3 regions of the Bacillus sp. JJ1609 genome follow, and region 2 is predicted to be linked to each of the others. Evidence: riboswitches for the same ligand, from Rfam matches in the RefSeq annotation. Region 2 holds a riboswitch; each other region holds the start of a gene.
What was found. A riboswitch is a leader RNA that binds a small molecule or an ion and turns the genes downstream of it on or off. The one in region 2 is predicted to bind cyclic di-GMP.

Region 1 (10,114 bases), on a different contig from region 2:
GAGCTATCTGTCTACATTCTTCCCTATTTTAACAAGCCAATCAGAACTCTTCATAATTGGCAACACAGTGATTAGAACCGGAAATCTAATGACCTTTATTGTATGTACACTTCTTTTATGGGGAACTCATTTTATCATTTTAGGTGGAATGGAACAGGCTGGAAAAATAAATTTCTTAGCCACCGCAGCAAAAGTAATAGGTTTCTTTCTATTTATCATTATAGGCTTGTTTGCATTTCAAAAAGCAAACATCCTGCCATTCTCTGCTCCCCGTTTTGACGAAGCTGGCAATTCAATCGGATTGTATAGGCAAATCAACAATGCCGCAATCACCACTCTCTGGGCTTTTATCGGGGTGGAATCTGCTGTAGTTTTCGCTTCAAGGGCGAGACGTCCGGTAGATGTCAAACGGGCAACCGTTCTCGGATTATTGATTGCCTTAGTCATTTACATTGGAATAAGCATGCTTGTAATGGGGATGCTTGACCAAAAATCTTTGATTGCATCTGAAAAGCCATTGATCGATGCGATTGAAACTGTCCTCGGACCAATTGGAGGTCAAATTCTAGCCATACTTGGATTGATCAGCTTATTTGGTTCTACGATTGGCTGGGTATGGTTAAGTGCCGAGGTTCCCTACCAGGCTGCCAGACAAGGTCTTTTCCTGCCATCATTCTTGAAGGAAAATAAAAAAGGACTTCCGGTTTTTTCTTTAATTGTAACGAACATTTTGGGTCAGCTATTTGTTTTTTCGACCATTTCAAACTCCATTGCAAATGCATTTGACTTTATTATTTTTATTGCAACATTGTCCTATTTAGTCCCTTATTTTATCTCTTCTGTTTTCCAATTAAAGCTTGTACTCACTGGAGAAACGTATTCTAATATGAAATCAAGAGTGGTGGATGGAGTGATTGCAGCGATTTCGACTCTGTACTCCATCTGGGTCATTATTGCAGGTACCTCGGATCTTAAAACATTTACCTTCGGAGTTATCCTCCTTGCCAGCGGGATTATCTTTTACGGCAGGGTGGCACCACAGAGGTTGAAAGGAACAACTTAACAAAATCTTTGATACTAAAAGAAGAGAAAGAACCTGCTAATTATGAGGCAGGTTCTTTTTCTATTATTAGAACCAGCCGCCCCTTAACAGGACTTTAATTCCAATGAATATGATTAAGAATGCAAAAATAACGATGACAACTATTCCTACGATTTGTAAAAAAGATAAGCCCAAAAATGCCACCCACGCTAGAGCCCCTACTCTGTAAAGCGCATACCCTGCTAAAATAACAGCCAGGAAAAGCCAAACATATGAATTTGATCCTATCGACATATCATTATCCCTCCTTTACTTTACATCATATGTCAGAAGGAAGAATTGGTACGGGCTACTGCACATTTTAAGTAAAGCAGCGTTTTAAAAACGGATGCTAGGCCGAAAATAGTAATACATTATTTCACATCAAAGCTGTTTTTGAACTAGTGAATAAGGGAAAAGTAATGAATATTTTCTTACATATGAAGATCAAGATTTTAGGGGGAGTTAACTTGACGAACCAGATGTATATTCGTTTCATTCGTCTGCCGATTTTAACAAGGTTTTTAATGATTGCCGCTTTCATTATTTTTATTTTTGGTGCAATCATCCACCTCATTGAACCACAGAGTTTCCCCACTATTTTTGATGGGATTTGGTGGGCAATCATTACCGCATCAACTGTAGGCTACGGGGATTTTTATCCATCGACTTTTCTGGGGCGTATTACTGGCATACTCCTGTTGCTGGTTGGGACAGGCTTTTTGTCATCTTATTTCATCCATCTTTCAGCCGCTACCGTTACAAAACAGAACCAATATCTTAAAGGAAATGTTATTTTCAAAGGGGCTGGCCATGTCATCATTATTGGCTGGAACGAAAGGTCGCGGTCAATTATTCGGTCTATGTCTGAATCCAAGGTGCAGATTATTTTAATTGATGAATCATTAAAGTCTAATCCTATCAGCGAAGAGAATGTTCATTTTATTAAAGGCAGAGCTAACAGTGACGATACATTATTAAGGGCTAAGATTCAAACAGCAAGAAAGGTGATTATTACTGCTGATCAGAACCTGGATGAATTGCACGCAGACATGCACACTGTGCTGACTCTACTAGCAATAAAAGGACTCAACCCTGAAATTTACTGTATCGCTGAAATATTGACAAGCGAGCAGATCAATAATGCGCGCAGAGCGGGAGCAGATGAACTGATTCAAACTAACTCTTTAACTAGTGCTGTCATTTTAAACAGCATCTATACAGAAGGACATGTTAATTCACTGCTTGATTTTCTTGGAGAACTCAATGGCAAGCACCTTTCCTATCTACCGGCTGAAAGCAGAACGATCGGCAAGAGTTTCATCGAGGCAAGCACGATGCTATTAGCCCAGAATGTAATTTTGCTTGGAATTAAAAAAGGGGATGACATCATTGTCAACCCCAACAATCATATTAAAATTGACCAAAACGACATGCTGTTAACAATCACCAATTAGTGGTTCAAAATTGAAGATTCGACTTCATGGACAAGCGATTTCCCGACTTCAATATATTTTTCTGGAAAGCTTGCATCCTTGTCCACAGGTTCCTGGAACTGGTTGAATGTAGCACTCGCATTCCCAATATTGGCATGGTCGTCAATTCCTCGCTGGTACTTATGTGAAAGAAGCATTGGCCGCTGCAATTGAACCGTACAGCCTCTAGAGTCAAGCTGGCCATCAATTGCTTTAAACGGAAGCCTCAAGAATTGATAACCGACTTCGTCATCAATTTTATAATCAAAGGCTCCATGGTCATAATCCCAGTTCCCGCCAATTGTGTAACCAAGAGGTTTAAGCATCTGTTCCAGTTTAAAAAGGTCAAAGTGTTTGCCTTCAAGTTCAGATGGAATTTCAATCACTGGATGTTCCGCCTTTCTGTGCATTTTAAGGTTAGTTTTAACCAAAAGGGAGTATTTCATTATGGTTTATTGAATAGACTTTTTTTGCTAAGGCTGTTTTCGTAAAATGTGTTGCTTTTTATAAGTTGATTTCAAACACTCCATATAAACAACAATATTTTAGACAAAAGCCTTTGGGAAAATTTTTTGCTGCTTGGCAGTAAATACAACATTCATAAATTTTGAATAGCAAGAAACTGCTATACAAACCTGCTGATTACCATAAAAAAAGGAGTACCTCCAAATGGGGTACTCCTTTTCATGATTATTAAAGGCGCTTTTCGAGTTCTGCTTTCTTTTCCTCGAAGCCTGGTTTGCCAAGCAATGCGAACATATTTACTTTGTATGCTTCAACACCTGGCTGGTCGAATGGATTTACTCCCAGAAGGTAGCCGCTCATTGCGCAAGCTTTTTCAAAGAAGTAAACAAGGTAGCCAAATGTGTACTCATCCAGCTGTGGAATTGTAAGGACAAGGTTTGGAACGCCGCCGTCAGTATGAGCTAGCATTGTACCTTCAAATGCCTTGTTATTTACAAAATCAACTGTTTTGCCAGCAAGGTAGTTCAAACCGTCAAGATCGCTTTCAGCTTCTTCAATCACCATTTCATGGCGAGGCTTTTCGACCTTGATGATTGTTTCAAACAAGTCGCGTCGGCCTTCTTGCACATACTGTCCAAGAGAGTGAAGATCAGTTGAGAAGTTTGCTGAAGAAGGATAAATTCCCTTTTGATCCTTCCCTTCACTTTCGCCGAACAGCTGCTTCCACCATTCAGAGAAGTACTGAAGTGATGGCTCATAGTTGATCAGCATTTCGATTGTTTTGCCTTTATTGTAAAGAGCGTTGCGGACTGCAGCGTACTGGTAAGCAGCATTTTCTTCAAGTTCAGACTTGCTGAAGTCGTCCATTGCCTGTGCTGCACCCTTCATCATCGCTTCGATGTCTGAACCGCTGACAGCGATTGGCAGCAAGCCTACTGCAGTCAATACAGAATAACGTCCGCCGACATCATCAGCAATCACAAATGATTCATAGCCTTCTTCGTCAGCAAGAGTTTTCAATGCACCACGCGCTTTATCTGTTGTCGCGTAGATCCGTTTGCGAGCTTCTTCCACACCGTATTTTTCTTCAAGAAGCTTACGGAAAATACGGAATGCAATCGCAGGCTCAGTTGTTGTTCCAGACTTGGAGATGACATTGATAGAGAAGTCTTTTCCTTCTAAAAGATCCATCACGTCTGTCATATAGCTGGAGCTGATATTATTGCCGATAAAAATAATTTGCGGAGTCTTCCTTTTTTCTTTTGAAAGAGCGTTATAGAAGCTGTGCTGCAAAAATTCAAGTGCCGCACGTGCACCTAAGTAAGAGCCGCCGATACCAACAACAAGCAATACATCAGAATCGCTTTTGATTTTTTCAGCAGACTTCTGAATGCGTGAGAATTCTTCTTTATCATAGTTCACAGGCAGGTCGATCCAGCCTAAAAAATCACTGCCCGCACCCGTTTTTTCGTGCAATGAATGATGGGCTACTTTTACAAAATCCCTTAAATATGTAACTTCGTGTTCACCAAAAAAGCTTAGCGCCTTTGAGTAATCAAAACGAACATGTGTCATGTCTGATCCTCCATTTAATTGTATTCTCTACCACTTTAACGAAAGCTCCACCAAGAATCAAGAATCACACTATTGTGTAAGCGTGTCCAATTGTGAAATATTTTTTAAAACTTCATGACTTCGTTATTTTTTTCCTTGTTGATTGTTTTTAAACCCCTGAAAAAACAATAGTCCGGGAAGTCACCCGGACATGTAGATTAAGGCATTTTCGCTTTGATAATTAACCTGTGCGTAGCCGTATCAATCGGCGTGCAGGTAATAAGAGTCAGTGTTTTTTCATCATTGCTGCCCCTGAGCACAGATACGTCATTTGGTTCGACGACTAACGTCTCGTAAACCTCATATTGATAGGTTTGGTCCTTGTCTTTTACCGTCACTAGATCCCCTGTGGAGATTTCATCAAGACGGTTGAACATTTTGCCATAGGCTCTGCTGCGATGGGCGGCAATCGCGCTATTTCCTTCAGTTCCCGGGAGTGCCGTTCCTTCCAGCAGACCAGCACCAATATCCATGTTAGCCATCGAAGCCCCGTTCAGAACAGGAAGCCTTAAATTAATTTTATCGATTTCAATAACACCAACCATTCCTGGATCCATTTTTTGTTTTTCTTCTGTTTTTTTCTCTTCTTGATTAATAATAGGATTTGCTGATTCAACAGTTTCCGCCTTCGTTTCGATGCTGAACACATCTTCCAGCTCGCCAAGGCTCTCTGCTGCATCATTTTCGTCAAGGGAGTGATTTTCCCACTGGTCAATAATTTGTTTCTGGCTGTAGGATGTATATAAATCTTTCATCGTTGGATAAAAGAAGATAGTAAACCCGGTCAGGATTAAAACTATCGAAAATACCTTTTTCACCATTTTCACCTCAGATATAAATAAAGAGAGGAATGTCTTCCCCTCTCAAGTTTTTACACAAATTAATTCTTCAATGGATTCTTGAGCCTTAGCATAACTCCACCTGCTGCAATCAAGAAGCCAAGGATATAATACAGCACCCGGCTGCTTTCACCAGTTTGCGGAAGGACATCGCCACCAACCCAACCTTGTGAATCCTTCGATACTCCAGGTGTATTTCCTGAGCCAGAGTTCTTCACAGGAACTGGTAATGCACCTTCATTATGTTCTTCACCTACTAGCTCTCCTTGCATGCTCCAATTCACTTGAAGGGTTAGAACGCCATCTTCAATCTGGACCATTTCATCAGATAATTGGGTTAAGGGGATGACCTTTGTTTGCCCATTGCTTGTTAATTCGAGTCCTCTTAGCATTTCCACTTTCGCTTCTTTTGTTAAATAGATCGTCCAAACATGATTCACAAGCTTAAATTCAATGCGTTTCCCATTCATCATAATTACTGCAGCACTGTCGATTTTGCCCTTGCTGTCATCGATCATTAAACTTAATGTCTTGAATGTGTTTTTCAGAGGCATATCACATTTTTCAAGCCAGTAGTTAATCGTTCCTTCTGCCTCGACTCCAACCTTAAGATCACTTACAGGTACAACTAGCTCACCGCCGCTGGTAAAAACAATTTTAAAAGCAGTGATGTCTTCTTTTACAAATTCTCCGCCATCCAGCAATTTAAAGAGTGGTGATTTGCCTGGATTGGTCATTTCCTTCCACTCGCCTTTAAGCTCTACAAATACTGTTGCAGCTGGGCTTGTACAGTCCTTTAAATGCAAATGAATCTGAGTACTTTTATTTGCATCCTTATCCGGTACAGTTTCCCCATTTTCGGCCAGGTCACAATTTTCCAGCCCATAGTTGATCGTTCCTTCTGCCTCGACACCCACTTTAATTTCACTAACTGGAACAACTAACTCTTCTCCACCTTCAAAAACAAGCTTAAAGGCCGTTACATCATCCTTTACAAATTCTCCTGAATCCAGCAATTTAAAGAGTGGGGAGCTTCCTGGATTGGTCATTTCCTTCCATTCCCCTTTAAGTTCAACGAAGACACTTACAGTTGGGTTTACACAATCCTTCAGGTGCAAATGGATTTGCGTACTTTTATTTGTATTCACTACTTTTTCCGATACAGATTCTACCTTCATTTTTGTATCGTTCTCATTTGATGCACTCTCAACTGTTTTAGCATTTTCATCCTTCGTTTCAGTTTTTTCTTTATTATCCGCTTGCTGAACCTGTGTAGCTTCTTTTTTTACAGCTGAACTTTTTTCAGTATTGTTGTTATTTGAATTTGCTGTTTTTTCATTTTGAACCTTTGGTTTTGACGCTTCTTTTTGAGCTTGATTATTCTTTACTTCTTTCTTTTCGGAATCAGTCTGAGATGATTCTTTGCCATTTTTCACAGCCTGATTTTCGGCATTGCCAGCTGCAAATGTCCCAGTTACAGGCAGGCTAATGAAAAACAAAAGCATGATGGATAACAGAATGGATACATGTTTAATAGCTTTCAAATGTTTAATCCCCTTTTCATAATTATTTATCTTGAATACTTGTACTTTTAAAAGACTGAATATTCAGTTATTTAATTAGATATTTCTCCTCCCTTTCGATAAAATTCTGCGATTTTTTTGACAATAAAAGCCGCCAGGACAAATTTCTCATACCATGGCGGCTGGACGATCATAGCTGCCTAATTAGGCTGCCTTAGACTCCTGGCTTTGCGTCCCAGCTTTTCAGCTGGTTTGCTATTAGCATGGATGGTGAAGACCATTTATGTAAAATATCCCTTCAGCTCCATTGTCTTACAGTTAGAGAATTACCACAGTTAACCATCTTGTTAAACATTTAGACCTATAAATTTTATTGGTAATTTTTTCTTTAGTTACATTTTTTAACCGAGAACAAGGATAATATAAGTGTTTCAAGCCTTTTTAGAGATGTGTTGTTATGTATATTTTCCTAAAAAAATGAAAAAGGACCCGGTTTGCCCGGGTCCTTTTTGACTTTTACAAAGACTTGCGATAAATTTCAACCACATCTTCGTGGGTCAATTTTGTGAAATTGCCAAATTCTCCATTTACCATTGCTTTATCTGCCATTACTTCAATCTTGCTGTCATCGATATCATAATCTGCAAGTCGGGACGGAGCACCGATGCTTGACCAGAATTCACGCAGCTTTTCGATTCCTTCAAGGCCAGCCTCTTCATCTGTCTTGCCTTCAGGATCAACGTTGAAGACCCTGACAGCCATTTTCTTGAAGCGTTCTGGTTTTACCTTCAGGTTGTGCTTCATCCAATTCGGGAACAGGATTGCAAGTCCTCCTCCATGTGGAATGTCATAAACCGCTGAAACGGCATGTTCGATGTTATGTGTAGCCCAGTCACCGCGGTAGCCCATTGATAGCATACCGTTCAATGCCATAGTGCCTGCATATAAAATAGTTGCGCGATGCTCGTAGTTTTCAAGATCTGCTAGAAGCTTTGGCGCTGTTTCCATAACAGTCAGCAGCAGGGATTCACACATGCGGTCCTGAAACTCAGTGTTTTCAGTCAAATGGAAATAGTGTTCGAAAACGTGAGACATCATATCGACGATTCCGTAGATTGTTTGGTCTCTTGGTACAGTAAATGTATTCACAGGGTCCAGGATGGAGAATCTTGGGAACGTCACCGGGCTGCCCCAGCCGTATTTTTCATTCGTTTCCCAATTCGTGATAACCGAACCTGCATTCATTTCAGAACCTGTTGCAGCAAGAGTCAACACAGTTCCGAATGGAAGTGCTTCGGATGCGAACGCCTTCTTTGTCACAAGGTCCCATGCATCGCCATCATATTTAGCACCTGCAGCGATTGCTTTTGTGCAGTCGATGACACTTCCGCCGCCTACCGCAAGCAGAAATTCAATTCCTTCTTCCTTGCAGATTTGAACGCCCTTTCGGACAGTTGATATACGCGGATTAGGCTCAACACCGGAAAGCTCAAATACTTCTGCGCTAATTTCTTTTAAATAGTTCAGGACAGAATCATAAAGCCCGTTTCTCTTTATACTTCCGCCACCATATACAAGAAGAACTTTTTTGCCATATTGAGGCACTTCATTCTTCAGTTCTGCCAGCTGGTCTTTTCCAAAAATCAATTTAGTTGGATTATAAAATGTGAAATTATCCATTTAAATCACCTTCCTTATCGCCAATTATGTTCCTTTTTCGTATGCAATGCAAAAATATTGCACTTCTTAATGTTCTCCAATGTTCTGTGAAATGTTACAGCTTTTTTTATACGAGTAATGGTTAAGTGCAGTGGGGATGAATAATAATCTTCCTGCTGAATCAACCTATATGTGAATCAATATTTTAAGGAGGAACATCCATGAGTGGTATTCAACGTATTGCATTGGTTCTTACGATTATTGGTGCTATTAACTGGGGCTTAGTCGGATTCTTCCAATTTGATCTTGTTGCAGCCATCTTCGGAGGTCAGGACTCAGCATTGGCCAGAATAGTTTATGGCTTGGTAGGACTTGCAGGTTTAATCAATCTTGGACTTCTTTTCGCTCCAAGCGAAGAAGAAGAAAGAGCAGCAGAACCAAGGGCCACAAGATAAATACAAAAAAACCCGCCGATGGGCGGGTTTTCTAGTGTATTTGATTATGATAATACCTTCTTGATCCGCTCAATCGCCCAATCAAGATCTTCCTCGCTAATAACGAGCGGAGGCGCAAAACGAATGACAGTATCATGTGTTTCTTTGCAAAGCAACCCTTCCTCTTTCAAATCCTCACAGTATTTACGTGCCGGCTCGGTCAATTCTACACCGATGAAAAGTCCCCGTCCGCGGATATCTTTTATCATAGGGTTATCGATTTCACGAAGCTTGCTGATGAAATATTCTCCAAGTTCAAGAGATCGTTCAGCCAGCTTTTCGTCGATCAGTACATCAAGTGAAGCAATTGATACCGCACAAGCCATCGGATTGCCGCCGAAAGTTGAACCATGGGAACCAGGATTGAAAACACCTAGTACATCATTGTCTGCCACAACGCAGGAAATTGGGAATACCCCTCCGCCTAGTGCCTTACCCAGGATATACATATCAGGCTCGATGCCTTCCCACTCACATGCAAACATTTTTCCTGATCTTGCAAGGCCAGCCTGGATTTCATCAGCAATAAACAACACATTTTTTTCCTTACACAAATCAAGTGCAGCACTCATGAAGCCTTCTGGCGGGATGACAATACCTGCCTCTCCCTGAATTGGTTCGATTAAAAATGCAGCAGTGTTTGGAGTGATTGCCTGCTTCAAAGCTTCAAGATCCCCATAAGGAATCAATTTGATTCCAGGCAGCATAGGTCCAAATCCTCGCTTATACTCAGCCTCTGATGAAAGCGATACCGCTGTCATTGTACGGCCATGGAAGTTGCCGATGCAGGCGATGATTTCTGCCTGATTATCAGCTACGCCTTTTACGTCATATGCCCAGCGGCGCGCGGCTTTAATCGCTGTTTCAACAGCCTCTGCTCCTGTGTTCATAGGCAGGGCCATTTCTTTATTCGTCAATTTGCATATTTTCTCATACCAAGGTCCAAGCTGGTCATTATGGAAAG
Region 2 (10,114 bases):
TTTCCTTCGTGAGTCCAGGCACAAATTTCTCCACAAGAAAATCCTTATCAAGGATGATTCTCTCGCCATCAATAAGCCTCACTCTTGTTACCTTCCACACCTTTTCGTCATCATCGACATGAAGTTCTTTTGCAATTTCTCGGCCAGCCAGTTCCAACGTGAATTCCTCAACATTCGTTTCAGCCTTGCCTCCCATGTTTTCGGCGAGCTCCTTGAAGCTTACCAGCCCGGAAATCGGGAACTGATGCCTTTTTAAATCCAGCACCAGCGAGCCCTTCCCGCGAATCTTCTGGATAAATCCATTCTGCGCAAGCAAATTCAATGCTTTCCTAATGGTCTCCCTCGAAGTTTTATAGCTGTCAGCAAATTCATTTTCTGACGGCAGGATTGTTTTCGGCTGATAATGGCCCTCTTGAATCATTCTCGCGATCTCTTCATATATCAACAAATACTTTTTCTGCATCATATTCCCCCGTGCCTATACTGATTGCTATCATTTTACCTTTTTTTCCGGGTTTTGAGAACAAATGTGGTGCTAAAGACTCTTATTAAATGGTTCAGTTAAGGAACAGAGTGCTTTTGTTTTTTTAGTTGCGAGACTACTTCTGCTGAAATGGGATTAAAAACGGAGAAACTGGGATTAAAAATACTGTAACTGGGATTAAAATGCTCAAAACTAGGATTATCTCTACAGTTGGCCGCGACTTTGGCAGCTCTGTTGATTGGAACAGAAAATGCTGCTGCCTTTCCATCGTGCGTGGTTCATTCCAAGAAGCTGTTCAGTGTCCTCCGGAAAATGCGGTTCAGGGAAGACCTAGGTAGTCCGCAAGAATGATTATTTTACCCCGCAGACGTGGGATGCTTCCCGATTGCCCGAGGTAACAGCGCCTATGATTATCATGATTCTGAGACTTAAATCCTGTAAAATTAAGTCGATATAAAATTAGTGATTGAAATTCCACTAATTTTCCCAACATGAGCTCTGCAAAAACTTCAAAAAAGTACCCTATAGGAAAAATAAATTGGTTATAATTGTTCTATAAGATGTTCTTAATATGGAACTGTTTAAAATGATTTGTTATGATATAAATATAAATTGATAAGGTGTGGATAACTATGATCGGTGAGCGCGTTAAAAAACTTCGACTTGAAAAGAAAATGTCGTTATCCGAACTGGCCGAACAAGCTGGCGTCGCGAAATCATATTTAAGCTCTTTGGAGCGCAATCTTCAAACGAACCCTTCAATCCAATTCTTAGAGAAAATCGCTGCTGTCCTTCATATCCCTGTGGACCATTTAATCCACGAACAGCCAGACAAGGAGAATATGGATTCTGATTGGGTGAACCTTGTTAAAGAGGCAATGGATTCTGGAATTTCCAAAGATCAATTCCGTGAGTTTCTGGAATTCAATAAATGGAGAATTCATAATAAGTAACGTTCGGTGGATAGCCTAGGCTGTCCTTTTTCTTTGTTTTGTGCAAATCAACACACCGCCCTTAGGATCGCATGCAACTCTCCTAAAAATAAAAAGCACCTCCAAAAAGAGCTGCTTGATCAATTTTTTATTATATATGTAGGTTTTAAAGCTCAGTACCAACTGATTGGCCATTGAAGTTTGTTAAAAACTCTCGAATTTCCTCTTTATTTAAGCCCATTTCTAGTGCTTCCATGATTAACTGCATCCATTCTGTATCCAGTTCTTCGAAAATTGCCTTCTCACTAATCACTTTCTTCCCCCCAAAATACTATTTGTATTCCAGGCAGTCCGGCCATCATAGTACATTGCACCTTAGATCCGTGACTTTGCGTCCTAGTTTTTCAACAAGTTTGCCTTTTTCTGTGCCTTTTTTCATATCCTTAACTCCCAATATCATTGTATATGGTTCTTTTTATTTATAATGTAGGTATTTGTCGGTTACTTTTTATCGATTATTTCTTTTTTTTTCCACAGAATTACAAAAAACACTTGTTGTCTTGGTAAGTTTTCAGAAATTTCAAGCATTTATAAGGACTTTTTTGTCATATTTTATACCTAATTGTTGAACAGTTTTTTTATTCTTACCCCCAAAAATTATTGGCGGACTCTCTACGAGTAGTTTCTTTTTTATATGGAGCGTTATTCCATCGGTTTAAAATGGCCACTTTTTCAAGAGTTACTGCTTGAAAAAAGGGATATCTAGTTAAATCATGACCACAAACAGGGCAAAGCCACTCCCCTACCTCATTGCTGCTATACGATGGACGATTGCATCGATCACAGTTTTTTCTGTACATCCCCTTCAAAACCTCCTGGGCAAGAATAAAAGCCGCCTACGTTCTTTATAAAGTATAGTTCAATAGAATCATTTATGAAAAAGTCTAAAAAATGCCGAATTATCCCAAAAACTCACTTTATTCGTTCGTTTTAAAGAATATACTCTGTTTTTCTTACATTCTTGTATTTTTAAAAGAACTCAAATGTTCGTTATAATGAATAGATGAATTGATTTTAAGGAGAATAATCATATGATGGTTGGAGAGAAAATTAAAAGTCTGCGGATAAGAAAAAAGTACTCGATCACTGAGCTATCTGAAAAAGCAAATGTGTCGAAATCTTATCTTAGTTATATTGAAAGAGGCATTCAGAAGAATCCCTCCCTGCAAGTGTTATCTCGTCTGGCCAAAACGCTGGACACTACGGTTGAATATTTAATGGGGCACGAGATAAAGGTCAACAAGAATGGTATTCCAATTGATCAGGAGTGGCTCTTGCTTGTGGATGAAGCGATAAAGAACGGAATCAGCAAAGAAGATTTTTCCTTTTATTTGGACTTTGTGAAATTCAAGAATAATATTAATCACGACAAATGATAGCAAAAACAAATCAAGTACTTTTGGCGAGTATCCTCAGTCACCCTGCCCTCTCATCCTCCCAACTATTTTTTTGTTACTAATAAAATACAACTACGCCAATCTATTTAGACCAATTTTTAAAATTTATTGCATTAGAGTGCGTTATTCTTAGACATGGTTATGTATCAAGACTTTTCAGTAACTTACAATTCATAAAATATCCATCAGTGATAGCGACGCATAAAAAAAAAGAACCAGCATCATGGCTGATTCTCTATTTGCTCTATTTTGCAAGGCTGACAGCGATCATCGCTCCTACCCTGGCATTGTTTTTGACAAGCGCGATATTTGCAGCAAGACTCTTTCCTTCTGTTAATTCTTTTACTTTTCCCAGCAGGAACGGAGTAACCTGTTTGCCGCCGATTTGATTTTCTTTCGCTTCAGCCAGTGCTTTTTCTATGACACTATTGATTAGGCTTTCCTCTAGAGCATGTTCTTCGGGAATCGGGTTTGCCACCACGACGCCCCCATTCAGCCCCAGCTCCCATTTTGTCCGGATCATATCTGCAACTTCAGCGGTTGTATCCAGGCGGTAATTCACATTGAATGGACTCGTCCTCGTATAAAACGCTGGCAATGTGTCCGTTCCAAAGCCTACGACTGGAACTCCGTATGTTTCCAGATATTCAAGTGTCAATCCCAGATCTAGAATAGACTTCGCGCCTGCACAGACGACGGCTACATTTGTATTTGCGAGCTCCTGAAGGTCAGCGGAAATATCCATTGTCAATTCTGCTTCTCGGTGGACGCCGCCAATTCCCCCTGTGACAAACACTTCAATTCCGGCTAACTCTGCGCAAATCATGGTTGCCGCTACTGTAGTCGCACCATTTTTCTTGGAGGACAATAAGTATGGCAGGTCACGCCTGCTCGCTTTTTCAACATCCTTGCTCTGTCCCAAATATTCCAGCTCGTCATTTGACAAGCCAATCTTTATTTTTCCGTCAAGGATGGCAATCGTAGCAGGAACTGCTCCATTTTCCCGGATGATTTCCTCAACTTCTCTTGCTGTGTGGATATTCTGTGGATAAGGCATTCCATGAGAGATAATGGTAGACTCAAGGGCAACAATAGGCTTGCCCTTTTCTCTTGCTTCGATTACTTCCTGTGAAAATTCAAGCCACTTCTCTAGCATCCTATATCCCTCTTATTTAAAGTTTTGTTTATACGTGTCGAGCAATTGTTTATTATTTAAAATTGGATTCACTGTTTCAATTGTCTGCAAGGTAAGAATCGAGCAAGCCATGCCTATTTTGCAGGCATCCTCTGTTTGGATCCCATTTAGGTGAGCATAGATAATTCCTGCTGCCAGGGAATCCCCAGCTCCGGTCACATCGATCACGGATATGCTCGGCGGGATAAGCACGCCCGCTTCTCCTTTAGATGAAAAATAAATCAGCCCATTGTCTCCCCTGCTGATGACGACCTTCTCGACGCCCTTATGTATAATCAACTCAGCAGCTTTAAAGAAGTCGCCTTCATTTTCAATGACGACTCCTGAAATGGCTTCTGCTTCGTCCTTGTTGGCAATCAGCCAGGTCACACCGGACAAATCCTCTGGCAGTTTTTTCGCTTTTGGCGAAGAAACCGGGGTGATGCAGAGCGGAATGTTTTCTTTCCTGCAACGCAAGATGATCGCCTCGAGGACATATGCGGGAAAATTGGTATCAAGAAAAATGAAATCAGAGGAAGCAAAATAGCCCCATTTACTCTCAATAAATTCTGGGGTGATAGAATCATAGATTGACATTTCTGCCAGTGCAACGGACATTTCCCCTTCATGATCCAGCACTGCCGTGTAGGCTCCTGTAGAATGCCCCTTAAGCATTTGTGAAGGATTGACATCAGCAAATGCCTTTGTGTATTCCATAAGCCAGTGCCCTTCATGGTCATCGCCTACGACGGTCAGCACGCTGACATCGCTTCCGAGCCTTCCTAGATTTTCGCCGATATTCCTTGCCACGCCGCCGCATGATTTCGAACTCTCTGCAGGGTTTGAGGTGCCAAGCTCCAGCTGGCTTTTCGACCAGATTTTCCTGTCGATATTCGCCCCGCCCACGCACAATACCTGGCGTTTCTCAGGCAGGATATAGGCACGGCCAAGTATTTTTCCTTGTTTAATTAAAGATGAAATATAGCCTGCAACCTCTGCACGCGATAAATCGGTCTTCGCAGCTAAATCGCTTTGTGAGATAAAAGGATCTTCTTTAATCAGTTTTAAAATCAGCGCCTCTTTTTCGTTCATGCTGCGCACCTCGCTATTTCCAAATACTAGCCTATAATTAAATCTTAAACTTTTGTCTGAATTTACACAACATTATTAAAAAACAGTTACATTTTTAAAAAATGGACTTCCTTTTGATGACTGGGCCCGTAAAAAATCGTTCTGTATATCCGTCACAAAATTGTCAAAGAGATTCGGCAAATCTCACGCTTTTCCCACTGAATTTTCTTATTTTAATCACAACTCCTTGGTAGGATTAATTTCGAACACAAGGAGGGATTCAGATGAAGAAATATTTATCTATTTTAATTGCATTATTCTTATTAACCGTTATATCTGCCTGCGGTAATGATGCTGCAGAAACAAAGGATGAAAGTGGGGGTAAGACAGCTTCTGCGACTGAAGAAAAACACAATGAGACAGAGCATGCTGACGGTCCTCATGAACCTGGTGAAGACGATGTATGCGCCTTCTGCAATATGAAGGTCTATCCTGAAAACGATCCAATGGGCGTTTTCACTGCACAGGCAAAAACCGCTGACGGGAAATATGTATTCTTCGACGATTCCGGCTGTCTTTTAAACTCACCGAGAAGAGATGACGTCGAGTACGATGAAAAATGGGTACGAGACTATGTAACTTCCGAATGGATCGATGCTGATACGGCTATTCCTGTAAAAGCGGACATTAAAACGCCAATGAAATACGGCTATGCATTCTTCAAGGATCAGGCAAGCGCCGAGAAATTCATCGCTGAAAATAGCGACAAAAAACCAGAGCTTGCTACCTGGGAACAAATTGACCAGATTTCAAATGAACGATACATGAAGAAAATGAAGATGAAAATGAATGGCGGCAGCATGAATAAAAAGGAAAACAGTGATATGAATGGCGAAGACAGCAGTATGGATGGAGATCACAATGAAATGGAAGCTGAGGACAAAGAAAGCGGCCATTAAACAGTAAAAACCCGGTGCAAATCCTGCACTGGGTTTTCTATTTGTGTTCCTTTCTGCTTTCTTCCATCAGTGAGTCTCTTATCCACATGTGGATAAGATTCAAATTGGGCCCTGTTGTGCACGAGAAAAGAATATCTTTTCCAGTGGTGAGTATACTCCATCTTGTTGGATGAGCGAATTAACTGCATCACAGTATTGCATCTTCCCTTCCTGCATGAACGCAGCTCTGTCAGCTAATTCTTCTACAAGGCTGAGAATATGGGTAGTGAAGAAGATCGTCCTTCCCTGGCTTTTCTCCTCGAGAATGATTTCCTTAAAGCGAAACACCCAGTATGGGTCAAGACCATTGGTCGGCTCATCGAGAATTCTCAGCGGGACATCGGGCAGAAGTGCCTGCGCCAGTGAAAGCCGCTGTTGCATCCCTTTTGAATACTGCTTTATTGGCATATGGCGTACTTCGTACAATCCAACCTGCTGCAATGCCTCGCTTACCTTTTCATCACTGATTTTTCGAAGGCGGGCAAAAAAGGTTAATACTTCAAGTCCGGTTAATTGGCGCGGGAACAGCATTTCATCTGGCATATAGGAGAATAACTGCTTGTATTCAAAGCTCTGCGGATTCACTTCGTTTCCTTTCATTAACACCTTACCTACAGTCTGCTTCATGATACCCGTCAGCATTTTGATCAGCGTGCTTTTGCCGGCTCCATTCCCTCCGCAAAGTGCAAAAATTTCCGCTTTGCCGACAGTCAGATTGATATCCGTGATTTTTTTCGTCTCACTATAATGTTTGGCCAAACCCTCCAGCCTGATCCATTCCTCGTTACTCAACAACAGCCCCCCTTTTAATCCTGCGCACTGAGTATAGAACAGGCAGGATTGTCCACAGCAACGCAGCGGATAAAAATAGCATCTTTCCTGTCAATCCATCCGCCCAAACCGTCATATCATATAGGCGCGGCCCAAATACGGATGCCCCATCGAGCGATAGAATCGATTGGACGCGGATTAACTCCACAGGGTTAATAAAGATCGAAACTGTTAGCATCGGCAGCAGCCACTGCTTCATCGTGAACATGCTTGCTCCCATGATGATGAAATCATAAAAAAGCACAAGGAATGTCCAAACAATCAAGTTGCTCCCAAGCGCCTGAAAGCGAGTTTTGGATAAGATGCCAATCATCATCGCGAGCGAAAGGAATATGGCCGCCAACAGCACCGAATATAAATAGAACGAAATCAGCAAAGATACTGAAACGCTGCCGCCAATGAAGAAAATCACCAGAAAGGCCGCCCCATAGCCGAATGTCACAACAGACCAAATAGCTGCAAACAGCCCTGCGTATTTTCCGAGGATCACACCCCAGGGAGAAACTGGATACGTCAGGAGCAGCATCAATCCCCTGTCTTCTTTTTCACCTGACAAAAACAAGCTGCCAATCAGCAGCGACAGCAACGGGATCAGCAGAAGGTTAACATTCAGCAAACTTGCCGTCATCCGATTGAATCCATCAAAACCAAATCCGCCCGTATTTCCTAAAAACGCAACCATAACTGCCAAAGATGAAAACAACAGGCCAAAGCCGGCCAGCCAGTGGCTTCTCATGATCAGGGTCATCTGCTGCCTGGCAATATGCATCATTGTTCCCAGCTCCACTCATGATTTGCCAGTGCTTGATAATCCAAGATTTCTCCCATCCCCTGTTCCTTTACGTAATTCTCAGCGCTATCCTTATTCTTAAAGCTGACGACCCCATTGGCCATTGGCGTCCAAAAATCAGGATGGTAAGCGTAATAAGCCTTTTCAAGCTCTACCCACTCAGCAGATTCCATATCCCGTACAAACTTTTTCGCAGCGCCTCCCTCTTGCAGGCTGCTTTCTGACTTACGGAATTCCTCCATGCAGCCTATATCATCGAATTTATAAATTTCGCCATCGTCGGTAACAACCTCTGTCGCAAAATTCTCATTGACAATTCCCATATTACATATCTCGCATACATCGATCTCAGGGTTGATCTCTTCAGGTTCCATCGAGCTGTTCTGGCAGCCGCTTAACATCGCCAGCAGCAGAGCCGCCATTCCAAGTTTTTTTATCATAGCAGTTTCCTTCCTTTCACAATGACTATTAAAGAGAACAAGATAAACAAGGCGCCGGCAATCCCAGGAATGGTCGTATTTTTGCGAGTTTGCTCTTCATCCGGCTGCAGAGTTGTGACTGGTTCCACAAGCGGTTTCGCATCATATACGTTGGCAGAGCCAATAGACGGGAATAACGACTCCGCTTTAGTCCAGAGTTTAATCGACGGACTTTCAAAGAAGAATTGCCAGTATGGCTGTTTTTGTAAAAGGCGATCATACAATGAACCTGCCTTGTACGCCTCTTCGCCAATGCCATCACCCGAGAGATCAAAACTGCCGTAATCATCCCAGTAGTTCCCTCTCATGCCATTATCGAGCCTCATGTCGTCACCCGATATCTTTGACTGCACGATATTGCCGATAAAATTGTTTTCCGAAAAGGTATTTTGATGATTTTGATCTTTGAATTCCAGTCCAACCTGGTTGGCTGCAATAATATTTTTAATCGCACGAGTATCCTCACCATTTTCCAATGAAAGTCCAGTACTGTTGTGAATGATTTCATTTCTTTCGATTAGAACATTCTTCGTTTCATAAATTAAGATTCCGAATCCCCTGACATGGAAATGGTCTGCAACCCTGTTTTCAATGAACTCAATTTCCTGAGAATCCATCACCATGAATCCAGTGATATTTTTTTCGACATCATTTTTTTTTGCTAAGATTTGTTCGCTGAACATGAAGTGCATCGCATAGCGGGATTGCTGGACATTGTTATCAGTTACGTTAATGTTTTTTGTAAAATCAAAATAGATGCCATCCTGGACATTGGAAATTTGATTACCTTCGAGCAGGTGGTCCCTGCCTTTAAATATATGGATGCCATTTCCCCGTTTTGAAAAATGGGATTCATAGCTTGTGATGCTGTTTTCAATCAGTTCATTTTGATTGCTGTTTGCTATATAAATTCCGTTATGGACATTTTCCAGCGTATTCTTTTTAATTACATTCTTGTGGGCTTTTTTAATATTAATTCCGCTGTCCTCTTGTTGGGTGCCAATGTTCCTGATGGTCAGCCCTTCGAGGTGGACATTGGATCCAGTAATTGTGATGACATTACCCCTTCCGCTGCCATCAATGATTGCTCCCGGTTCTCCCTTGATTGAGATTGGCTTATCAATGACCAGGTTCTCCTGATAAACTCCACGCAGGATGAAAATGAAATCCCCATTCTTTGAGCGATCAATAGCAGCCTGCATGGATTGCCCTTTTTCTACTTTAATAGTCTCGGCCGATGCATTGGTATGTCCCATGGCAAAAAACATGACAAATAACAATGTCATTGTTACAGCCCGTACGTTACATTTCATGGCTACCCTCCCTCAAAAACGTTCCACTTTAAAACTAGCAAATAAATGTGAGAGAAACTTGAAATTATTGTGGGGAAATGTTGAAGTTATCCAGTGGGATGCCAGTAAAAAATGGCATGATTACAGAGAAAAACAATTGTATTTTTAATTTTCTGAATTCAAATATTAAATTGTGTCTATTTTGTGACAATTAGAATATAATGTAAATACTATGCAAGGACTTATAATTTCATTAGGAGGACATGGACATGACGATTGTTCATATTTTAAACTTCTCCATTCCAATCGCGATGATGCTAGTAATCGGATTCGCGGTGGATAAAATGTGCCAGCCTGATCCTGTTGAGCAGGAAGCGGAATGATTTCGTAATGTGAATATGAATATGAATTAAGGATTTCCCCTCTGAAACAGGAGTATTTTCGCGGAATTAAGGATGATTTCACGGGATAATGAGGTGTTTTTGCTGAGGAACATTACTTTTTTAAGAAGCCTAAAAAAGCAGGACTCCAACGAATCCTGCTTTTTCGCATTAATTTTTCACAATAGCTGGGGAAGTTTTCACAAAAACCTTGTTCCCCTGTACA
Region 3 (10,114 bases), on a different contig from region 2:
CCATCCTATACGGTGCAGCCGCCATCGCGGCAGACCATTTCTTAAAATCCCCTAATCGTTATTTATAACCACTCCAGTTTCTCATAACATTTTGGATTCCATATTACATTATTTTTCATATAGAAAGGATGAATTTTTCATGCTAAATAAACAAAACAAACAGTACCACATTGATCTTGCTAAGGGTGATGTTGGGCGCTATGTTTTTTTACCTGGAGATCCAGGCAGGGTAGAGTTAATAGCTAGTTTATTTGATGAGTCATGGAAGGTTGCAGAGAACCGTGAGTACAAAACCTATACTGGTTATGTTGATGGAATCAAGGTTTCTGTCTGTTCCACTGGGATTGGCTCGCCGTCTACTGCGATTGCGGTTGAGGAATTAAGTCGAATCGGAGCTGATACTTTTATTCGCATTGGCACAGCAGGACCGATTCAAGATTATATCCAACCTGGTGAGGTCGTTATCGGAACCGCTGCGATTAGGGATGAAGGAACGACTAGGCAGTATATGCCAATGGAGTTTCCGGCGGTAGCGGATTTGAATGTTTCCATGGCGTTATGCCAAGCGGCTACGAATCTGGGGAAAAAATATCATGCAGGTGTGATCCAATCGAAGGATTCGTTTTATGGAGAAGTCGAGCCAGAAACGATGCCTCTTGCCAATACCTTGAAAGAACGATGGAATTGTTGGATCGCAGGCGGAGCGCTTGCTTCTGAAATGGAGGCGGCAGCTTTATATATCGTTTCGTCTGTCAGAAAACTGAGAGCTGGCTGTCTGTTGAATATGTCGGGTTCAATGGAAGAAACCATCAAGGTTGGTTTAGAGGCTATTAAAATACTAGAAAAGCAAAACCAGTAGGAGGGATCATTTTGAGCACTCCAATCATTGAGTTCAGGAACTTCTCCTATTATTACCCTAATACAGAAGAGCCAGCTATTAAAAATATAACAGCCACTATAGAAAAAGGAGACTTTGTGGGACTCATTGGGCCAAATAAAGCAGGGAAATCGACCGCGTGTCTTTCGATGATTGGAATTGTTCCTCATATTATGGGAGGCGATTGGATAGGGGATGTTGCTGTTAACAAAGAAGTCATCGAGTCCTCTAATGTCTCTGATTTTACCAAAGTAGTCGGCGTCGTTTTTCAAGATGCTGAGAGTCAGTTTACACAGGAAACCGTTGAAGATGAGATTGCTTTTGCGATGTGTAATATGGGCTTTGAACGTTCAGAGATGATGAAACGAGTACAGGAAGTGGCTGTTAGTTGTAATTTAACACCATTTCTGGCGCGCTCTCCTTTTCAACTTTCAGGCGGGCAGCAGCAACGTCTAGCGGTTGCCTGCCTTCTTGCCTTACGACCGCAAGTGATTATTTTAGATGAGTCGACCGCTCAGCTAGATCCGAAAGGAAGGGAGGAAGTATTTAAGCTGGTTAAAGAATTACATCAACGAGGGCGAACGATTATTATGGTAGACCATAACATCGAGAAAATGGCGGAATATACGACGAAACTGATGGTCTTTAACGAAGGGGAATTAAAGTTGTATGGTCCCACAAAGGATATCCTCCAAGAAAAGGAATTATTGAACCAATATCGTATTCGATTGCCGCAAGTAACCGATGCCGCATATGGTTTAAAGGAAGTCTATCACTTTGCTCAGCTTCCAATCAATCTAGAAGAAGCGAGTCAGAAATTTAAGGGGTGAAGGGGGCAGGAGAATGGAAAACATTATTCAAACAAAGAATCTTGTCCATGAATATAAAGGAGGAGTGCAGGCATTAAAGGGTGTTGATATAAGCATTTTGCCTAATGACCTGGTGAGTATCATTGGCCAAAATGGCAGCGGGAAAACCACATTAGTTAGGCATTTTAATGGACTATTAAAGCCCACTCACGGCTCCGTCATCATTGATGGTGATGATACGACGAATAAAAGTGTCAGTTATTTATCACAGAAGGTTGGATATGTGTTTCAAAATCCGAATCATCAAATATTCTCCTCTAGTGTTATGGATGAGCTAAAGGTGGGTCCGAAGAACTTCAAATTTAGTGAAGCCAAAACAAAGGAACAAATTGAGTATGTAGTAAATTTACTGAATCTTGAAAATATTTTAGAAAAACATCCCATGATATTGGATTATACCAGAAAAAAACTAGTAACCATTGCCTCTGTGCTTGCCTATGCCCCTAAGGTCATGATTTTAGATGAACCAACGGGTGGGTTAGATGAGGACGGAAGGCAGCTTCTAAGAAAAATCATTTCGCTCTTACATGAACAAGGAAACACCGTGATCATGATTTCACACGATATGGATTTTGTCGCGGAGAATACAGACAGAGTCATCGTGATGGCAGAGGGTAAAGTCTTATTGGATTCCCACATAGCTAGTGTATTTGGGGAAACAGAAATTTTAGAAAAAGCATGGATTGAACCTCCACAGATTACGTTATTAGGATTAGATGTTGACCCCGAAAAGCGAATATTTTTAAGTGTAGGAGACTTTGTTTCCCACTATAAAAATAGATCAATTCAAAACTAATCTATTTTAAGGGAGGAAGAAAGCAAATGGAAGAAAAAAAGACCGCAACCCTTAACAGCAAGACCCGCACCACGTATGCCCTTATTCTCATTCCTATTGGCATTGCCATCAACGTGATTGCTGGAATGATTGCCGGGCAGCTAAAGTTACCGATTTTCATGGATTCGATCGGAACCATTGTCATCGCATCTATTACGGGGCCACTAGTCGGTGGTATTACAGGCTTGCTGACAAATGTTGTGTTAGGGCTTATTCATGGTGATGTGTTAGGAATGGCCTTTGGTTTGTGTAATATGGCTTCAGGTATCATTGTCGGTTATATGGCTAAAAAAGGGAAGTTCAAGAACTGGCTTCACATTGTACTTGCAACTGTCCTAGTTACATTAGCAAATTCATTCATTGCAGCGCCTCTAGTGGTATTCCTCTATGGTGGCGTCAGTGGCGCTGGTGTTGATTTACTGGTTGCCGGTTTCCTTGCTGCTGGAAATGATATCTTCTCTTCTGCCTTTGTTGCTAGATTGCCAGTTAACTTAGTTGATAAAGGAATTGCGATTATTATTGCTTTCTTAATTTTAAAGAAACTGCCAGCGAATATGAAAAATTTAATCCCTGTTAAACAGAAAGACTAAGGATATGATTTCATGCTAAGTATTCATGAAAAGGATACGTTCTTAAAGAGAATGTATCCAATGACGAAAATATGGGCCTCATTGGGTTTTATTGTCGGTGTATTTACTTTTTCTAATTACTATATTTCAAGTGTCATATTTGTCCTAGCCCTACTGGTTATTTTAAAAGAGAAAATGTTCAAGGAATTTAAGGTTTTATTAATAGCGGCTATACTTCTTGGTATCAGCTTGTTTTTAATACAGGGAATTTTATCTCCATCCAACCAGACTGTGGTTTGGAACATCATCTCTGGAACGGGTATTACGTTATATCAAGAAGGTTTAACAACGGCTGCTAATGTGTATTGCCGAATCGTTCCGCTTATTGCCGTTTTGTTTATAGCGATTCGGACCTTAAATATTACGGAGTTGGGGGTTGCTCTAAATAAAGCGGGTGTATCTTATCGAGCCAGTTTTGTGTTAACTTCCACTTTCCAAATCATCCCGGTTCTGAATAAGGAAATGCATCAGGTTATGAATGCCCAGAAATCGAGGGGGTTGGATACTGAGGGGAACTTGCTTAATCGAATGAAGGCGTTCATTCCGATCATGGTTCCGCTGATTTCGAACTCCATTATGAAGGTGCAAAACCAAGTGGTTGCATTAGAAAGCAAAGGTTTTAATTCGAGTGCTAAGAAAACGTATTACCGCGATCCTCCGAAACAGAGAGTTGATCATTTCATTGTTGCTAGTACAACTCTTTTCGCAGTCTTTGGAGTGGCTTATAGGCTGTATTTGATCTTTATGTGACAATTTATAGGTAGAGATACTTGTGAGAAACAAGTATCTCTATTTTATCGAAGAGCTGTTATTGGGTTAGCAGGCCTTTAGAAAAAGCAAAAGGGGGGGCTGGTTAGATGAATAAATTAGTTGGAATCGATGTCGGAACCTCCAGTTTAAAAGTACTGGTCACGAACGAATTTCTGGAAGTTTCAGATCATAATAGAGTGGATTATGATATTAATCAACCATTTCCTCAGTGGGCAGAGCAGGATCAGAATACATGGTGGCATGCCGTTTGTACATCTCTATCTTCGTTAGATTTAAAGGAGGAGCCGATAACGATTGGGCTGTCGGGTCAAATGCATGGTTTGGTGGCGGTCGATATTTATGGTAAGCCTGTTAGACCCGCTATCATTTGGGCTGATCAACGATCGGGTTTGGAACTACAAAAAGCCTTAAGATTCGTTAACAACGAAAAGGTACTTAACCTTTGGCTCGGAACGTTATTGCCATCCTTGTTATGGGTGAAGGAGCATGAACCGGATGTTTATACGAAAATTGATAAGGTGATGCTTCCGAAGGATTATCTTCGTTATAAGCTAACGGGTAAAATTGGTACGGAACATACGGATGCCTGTGGAACTGGGGCCTATGATTTTTCAACGCAAAATTGGGATTATGCACTTTTGGAAGAATTAGGTATAGACTCTTCGTTATTTCCCCCAATCCATCGTTCAACTGATGTAGCAGGAATGCTCATTCCAGAAGTTGCCCGTCAATTAGGTATTTCTGAACAAAGTAAGGTGGCTTACGGTGGTTCAGACCATTCGATGCAGCTTCTGGGAAACTCTATATTTTCTAAAGGAACATTAAACTGTAATATCGGCACAGGAAGTCAAATTAGTTTAACACAAGATTTTCATAAGGGTACGGGATTAGAAGGTTTAAGTATCTTCTTGCATGCGGTAGAAGATCTAACGAATATTGTGGGAACGAGTTTGAATGGCGGCAGTGTTCTTCAGTGGATGAAAGGCATTTTAGGATGTGAATTTTCATATGAGTATTTTGATCGGCTGGCAGAAGGGGTGAATGTAGGCAGTAACGGTCTAGTATTTTTACCATATTTAAATGGTGAACGAAATCATCCACAGGCAAAAGGTGTTTTATATGGATTGACTTCTGACCATTCCACTCCACATCTCATCAGGGCTGGTATGGAGGGAATGATTTATGGTTTGAGGGACCTTTTGGATGATTTTAAGAAAGCGGGACTGACCTATGATCGAGTTATTTCCTCTGGTGGAGGCGCAAAAAGTATGGTGCTTTTGCAAATGCAGGCAAATATCTTTCAAAGTGATATCTATGTTTGTGATACGGAGGAGCAAGCAGCAATGGGGGCTGCTATTGTTGCTGGGTTGAGTGTGGGAGTCATTGAATCACTAGATTCTGTTGCTGGATTATTAAAAGATAAAGTAAAGCTTATGGCAAGTCCAGTGGAAGAAGCTGTTGAAGCCTATAACAAGGGTTATGAATTTTTCCGAAAAATTTATAACCAGAATGTAAGGGAGGATTTCTAAATGAGTATGCTTGGCAACTTACCATTTGACTTAGGTGGAACGACACGGCAAATATCACCGGAAAATCCGACAGGTGAGAAAGGAAAGGCTTGTCTATGGGAACCTAATCCTTCAGATCCCTTTTTAGAACATAGCGATGCTGCTCTTGACCTTGGTAAAGGCTATAAGGTACGGCCTTTTATTAACGTGAGATCAGGAGAAACGGCAGTGTTGGCTGACATTAAGGGTATGGGGATGATAAATTACTTTTTTATCACTAGCAGTCTAGAAAACTATAGTGAGCTTGTGTTGCGGATTTATTGGGATGATGAGGAACATCCTTCTGTAGAATGTCCATTAGGAGCTTTTTTCGCAATGGGGCATGATAGTCAGCCTCATCTTGTTAATTCTATACCAGTCGTGGTGGCTCCAAGAAAAGGCTGTAATTGCTACTGGCAAATGCCGTTTAGAGAAGGAGCCAAATTTACCTTAAGTAACGAAGGGCCGATAGATTCGTTTATTGTAGCTTACAAAATTCAATACAAATTGAAGGAAGTTCCAAAGGATGCAGGCTATTTTCATGCTCAGTATCGCAAAAACGTGACGAGTATTGAAGATCCCAACTATGTGATTGTCGATGGGATAAAGGGCAAGGGGAGTTATGTCGGTACATATTTGGCTTGGAATGCTCTTTCGAGTAATTGGTGGGGGGAAGGTGAAGTTAAATTTTACCTGGACGGAGATACCGAATACCCGACCATGGCTGATACGGGAACGGAAGATTATTTCGGAGGGGCATGGGGTTTTTCAAATGTCGATACGTCAGATAACCAAACTTTTCAGAACAACGAGCAAGCCTTTAGTTACCCTTACGTAGGAATGCCGTTAGCTAAAATTGTCAATGACCATGCGCCCCGGAAGTACAGTCTTTATCGGTGGCACCTACTAGACGCCATCGGCTTTGAATCAGACCTAAAAGTCACTGTTCAAACCCTAGGATGGTACCCAAACTTCCCGAAATATAAACGATACAAACCCTTGAGCGAAGACATCGCATCCGTCGCCTACTGGTATCAACAAGAACCTCATAATCCATTTCCTGCACTGCCAGATTGGAAGAAAAGGTGGGATCGATGAGGGTGCGCTGGAACCGTCGCCATGTTCCGGATATTGTTAGAATATACAGAATTTAAAGTTTTTTAGTAGACTTTCCAGAAAAATCCTGATATATTTGCATTAGATAGTTAAATAGTACTAGGGCAACCTATCTGAAAAGGTAAGGACGCAAAGCTATAGGGGCTAAAACAGGATTTCCCGTTAAGCCAGCCAGTTGCAGATCACGTGAGCCCTCTTGTTTTAAGTGGGTTTTTTGTTTGGGTTATTTTAACTAATAGAGGAATGGGGAGAAGGCATGAAAAAACTAATGTCTATTGTGTTTTCGGTAGCATTGATTCTGGGAATTGCATCTACAGCCTCAGCAGAAGAAAATCGTGATGTTCAGAGAGCATTGGAATTGATTGAGAAAACCAATATGGAAATTGAAAAGAAGATTGCCAAAGGTGTGGAAGAGGCAGACGAGATAAGGGTGGACTATTTGGAGGATGTTCGGAAGATTGAAGAGGGTAAAGAGATCAGAAAAATAAATGAAGAGAAGGAAATCGTGTTATCTGAATTAGCGAAAGTGGAAAATGATGAAAAGAAGAAAGAAAAACTAAATGAGAAGTTAGCAAAATTAGAGATTAAGTTGGTAGAGGAAACGGAGAGACTTAATGCGAAACTCCTGAAAATCAGCCAGGAATTAGATGAACTGACAGCCTTGCTTTTATCGGCGGAAGGCAAGGATGAAAAGAAAATCAGGGAAAAGATCAGCAAACTGGAAGAAAAGATGAACAAAAGAGAAGAGATGCATCAAGCCAGAACCGAGAAATACGTGGAAGACCTTGATAAGGTCATCGGCAAAGTTTATGATGAAACACTTGAGATGTCTAATGAGACAATTAAAAAGGTTGCCGAATATGGGGTTACGGCGGAGTGCAGCTGGCAACTTGTCCGTTTTGGCGATAAGGAAGTCTGGATTGATCCTGTCAGAGTCGTAGGTCTTTAAATTACTGAAAATTAAGATTGTATAAACTACTTAAATAAATTACAATTATAGGTAAAGAGTCTATAGAACTACTATAGGCTCTTTTTGTAATTTTTCGTTAGAGGTGGTTCATGTGCCATTTCATCTTGGCCAAAAAGGAACGAATATTGAAGAATTCCAAGCTGAACATTTTTCGATCAGTTTACTAGGGCGAGGCGGAGGATCAGAAGTAATGGTCCAGACGATCGTTAAGGATACTCTTTTTTACGTATATCCAAGTGAGAACCCGGATGTCATGGAGTTTTTCTACATCCTGGAAGGGGAACTGGAATGTGAACTGGACGGAGAGAAAATAAAACTTGGGGCGCATGATTATTACTCTGCGATGAATATTGAAAAGCCAATCCATTTTAAAACTCTAACAGATGTTAGGTACTTATGGGTGATAACGGAGCCTACTTTTTATCAATTGAGCGAGAGTATTCAGCGTCTGAAAAATATTGTTAATGAGGTTGAACAGAAGGATCCATATACGTATAAACATAGTGAAAGAGTGTCTCAATATGCAATGAAAATTGCCAAAAAACTCAAGCTTTCCAAAGAAACTCTGGAAAATTTGTATATATCCTCGATCCTGCATGATATTGGAAAAATACATACGCCTGTTGAAATTTTAAACAAGCCGGGTAAACTGACAGATGAAGAATTTTCAGCAATTAAGCGCCATCCAATAGATGGTGCCCAAATGGTGAAGGATCTGTATTATGAGGGCATCGCTGCCATTATTGAACAACATCATGAAAGACTGAACGGATCCGGGTATCCATATGGATTGAAAGAAGAAGAAATCACCCTTGAAGCCAGGATCATAGCCGTCAGCGACAGCTTCGATGCGATGACAGAGGATCGAGCCTATCGCAAGGCGTTTACTGCCGAATACGCACTAAATGAACTAAGAAGATTAGTAGACACACATTATGACCGAGAAGTAGTAGCCGCCCTTGAAGAAGTGTTAAAAGAGGAAGGGCATGTGTAGAAGCACAGGGACGTACCTTGTGCTTCTTTTGTTAGCCTCAATTTCTGAGCAGAAAGACGTTTTCCATTTCGGATACCTTCTGTCTGCGACAAGAGAACCGTCCCCATGTTCATGTTCCTTTTACCAAGAGAACCCCATTGTAAATAAACCATGCTGGAATAAACAGTAATCCTCCTAATCCCATGCCAATCTGTACGAAGATGGAGAGGCCGGTCACGTTTCCAAGCACAGTCAAAATAAAACATCCTCCACTTAGCATTCCAAGGATGGATAATGCTCTTTGCTTTTTCCTTCTTAAGGTCATGGCACCAAAGGTAAAGATCCAAAGGCCAACAAAGCCAAAATCCAGCCATCCTTGTGGGCTAAGTTCCACCAGACCTGCCCATGAAAGGACTACTGTTTCGAGAATTTCTCCGCCCCTGTGTACTGCCTGATGGCTTAATTCATGGTCCAATCCGGTTTGTCTGAAATTATTGATGGCTAATAACGAAAATCCAATGATGGCCATGATTTTAGCGAACGGATACCATTCACTGTGCTGTGTAATCTCTTCAATGGTCCTGGAAAGAGTAAGGACCACCATGATGCCTAACACTCCTAAAAATCCTAATATATAATGGACGGCTACCAGCTGATTCATATACGTAACATGGTCAACTACAGCATTTTCTCCTGGAGGGGACAGCAACACAATAATGACCGTTACGATATACAACACGCCAACAAGGATGGCAGAGATCCCGCCTAATTTCGTCGATTTCATAAGACAGCTCCTTTTTTTTGATTTAATGATTGGGTTTTAAAACTAAGGCAAGATAAGTATGAAATGCTTCAAACTGGGATCTTAAGTTCGTTTTAACAGGACCTAAATGAAAACAGCCTATATACAATCCATCGCAAAACGTGATAATCGTCCCGGCAATATCATTGATTGGGACAATAGGGGAGAACTCGTTTTCTTGCACTCCTTTATTCATGATAGATGAGAAGCCTTCGCGGGCCTGTTCAAAGCGATTCTCCAAAAACGGAAGATGCTTATTGGTGATCCGGCCTGTAGTGAAATAATATTCATATATCGCAGGAACTAATAAATCACTCCCATTCTCAATTGCATCTTGAATGCTATTTAAGATATAAAGCAAAGCCTCCCAGTTTGTTCGGCCATTTTCATACACTTCTTCCAAGTCCCAAACATCTTCTAAATCCCGTGTTCTTAACAATTCCAAGAAAATATCCTCAGTATTTTGGAAGTAAGTATACACACCACCTCTGCTAATCCCAGAATGATTGATAATATCCTGAATCGTCGTTGCGTGAAATCCTTTGCTAATAAATACATCCTTCGCAGCATCTAAAATCATTTTTTTTCGCTCATCACGATGTTCTTTCGAAACAATAGGTGTCACTAAATACCTTCTCCTTTATAAGAGTCATTCATGACTCTTATAATAGTAAATATTTCCACGATTGACACCAGTGGAAGATGTGGAAGCATGGGGACGTTTC

Region 1: another riboswitch for cyclic di-GMP. It lies ahead of V7654_RS18020 (LPXTG cell wall anchor domain-containing protein); the one in region 2 lies ahead of V7654_RS07265 (anti-repressor SinI family protein).
Region 3: another riboswitch for cyclic di-GMP. It lies ahead of V7654_RS18940 (hypothetical protein); the one in region 2 lies ahead of V7654_RS07265 (anti-repressor SinI family protein).

What each region holds. Positions count from the first base shown of each region.
Region 1 is NZ_JBALSS010000025.1:46,405-56,518, reverse strand. Features, by position in the region: gene V7654_RS18050 (amino acid permease) at 1-1,063, shown strand, start outside; gene V7654_RS18045 (hypothetical protein) at 1,130-1,336, opposite strand; gene V7654_RS18040 (potassium channel family protein) at 1,552-2,538, shown strand; gene V7654_RS18035 (YugN-like family protein) at 2,535-2,942, opposite strand; gene V7654_RS18030 (glucose-6-phosphate isomerase) at 3,250-4,596, opposite strand; gene V7654_RS18025 (class D sortase) at 4,794-5,456, opposite strand; gene V7654_RS18020 (LPXTG cell wall anchor domain-containing protein) at 5,516-7,018, opposite strand; cyclic di-GMP riboswitch class I at 7,172-7,264, opposite strand; gene V7654_RS18015 (iron-containing alcohol dehydrogenase) at 7,514-8,677, opposite strand; gene V7654_RS18010 (DUF378 domain-containing protein) at 8,878-9,111, shown strand; gene V7654_RS18005 (ornithine--oxo-acid transaminase) at 9,156-10,114, opposite strand, start outside.
Region 2 is NZ_JBALSS010000006.1:526,361-536,474, reverse strand. Features, by position in the region: gene treR (trehalose operon repressor) at 1-463, opposite strand, end outside; gene V7654_RS07270 (helix-turn-helix domain-containing protein) at 1,117-1,437, shown strand; gene V7654_RS07265 (anti-repressor SinI family protein) at 1,583-1,729, opposite strand; cyclic di-GMP riboswitch class I at 1,759-1,844, opposite strand; gene V7654_RS07260 (helix-turn-helix domain-containing protein) at 2,508-2,852, shown strand; gene V7654_RS07255 (pseudouridine-5'-phosphate glycosidase) at 3,118-4,029, opposite strand; gene V7654_RS07250 (carbohydrate kinase) at 4,042-5,139, opposite strand; gene V7654_RS07245 (nitrous oxide reductase accessory protein NosL) at 5,403-6,077, shown strand; gene V7654_RS07240 (ABC transporter ATP-binding protein) at 6,177-6,908, opposite strand; gene V7654_RS07235 (ABC transporter permease) at 6,901-7,734, opposite strand; gene V7654_RS07230 (nitrous oxide reductase accessory protein NosL) at 7,716-8,177, opposite strand; gene nosD (nitrous oxide reductase family maturation protein NosD) at 8,174-9,529, opposite strand; gene V7654_RS07220 (MDR family MFS transporter) at 10,060-10,114, opposite strand, start outside.
Region 3 is NZ_JBALSS010000026.1:23,866-33,979, forward strand. Features, by position in the region: gene V7654_RS18900 (ROK family transcriptional regulator) at 1-68, shown strand, start outside; gene udp (uridine phosphorylase) at 140-859, shown strand; gene V7654_RS18910 (energy-coupling factor ABC transporter ATP-binding protein) at 871-1,707, shown strand; gene V7654_RS18915 (energy-coupling factor ABC transporter ATP-binding protein) at 1,721-2,542, shown strand; gene V7654_RS18920 (ECF transporter S component) at 2,569-3,171, shown strand; gene V7654_RS18925 (energy-coupling factor transporter transmembrane component T family protein) at 3,184-3,960, shown strand; gene xylB (xylulokinase) at 4,068-5,510, shown strand; gene V7654_RS18935 (glycoside hydrolase family 172 protein) at 5,511-6,626, shown strand; cyclic di-GMP riboswitch class I at 6,738-6,827, shown strand; gene V7654_RS18940 (hypothetical protein) at 6,901-7,593, shown strand; gene V7654_RS18945 (HD-GYP domain-containing protein) at 7,706-8,608, shown strand; gene V7654_RS18950 (hypothetical protein) at 8,718-9,371, opposite strand; gene V7654_RS18955 (TetR family transcriptional regulator) at 9,394-10,014, opposite strand.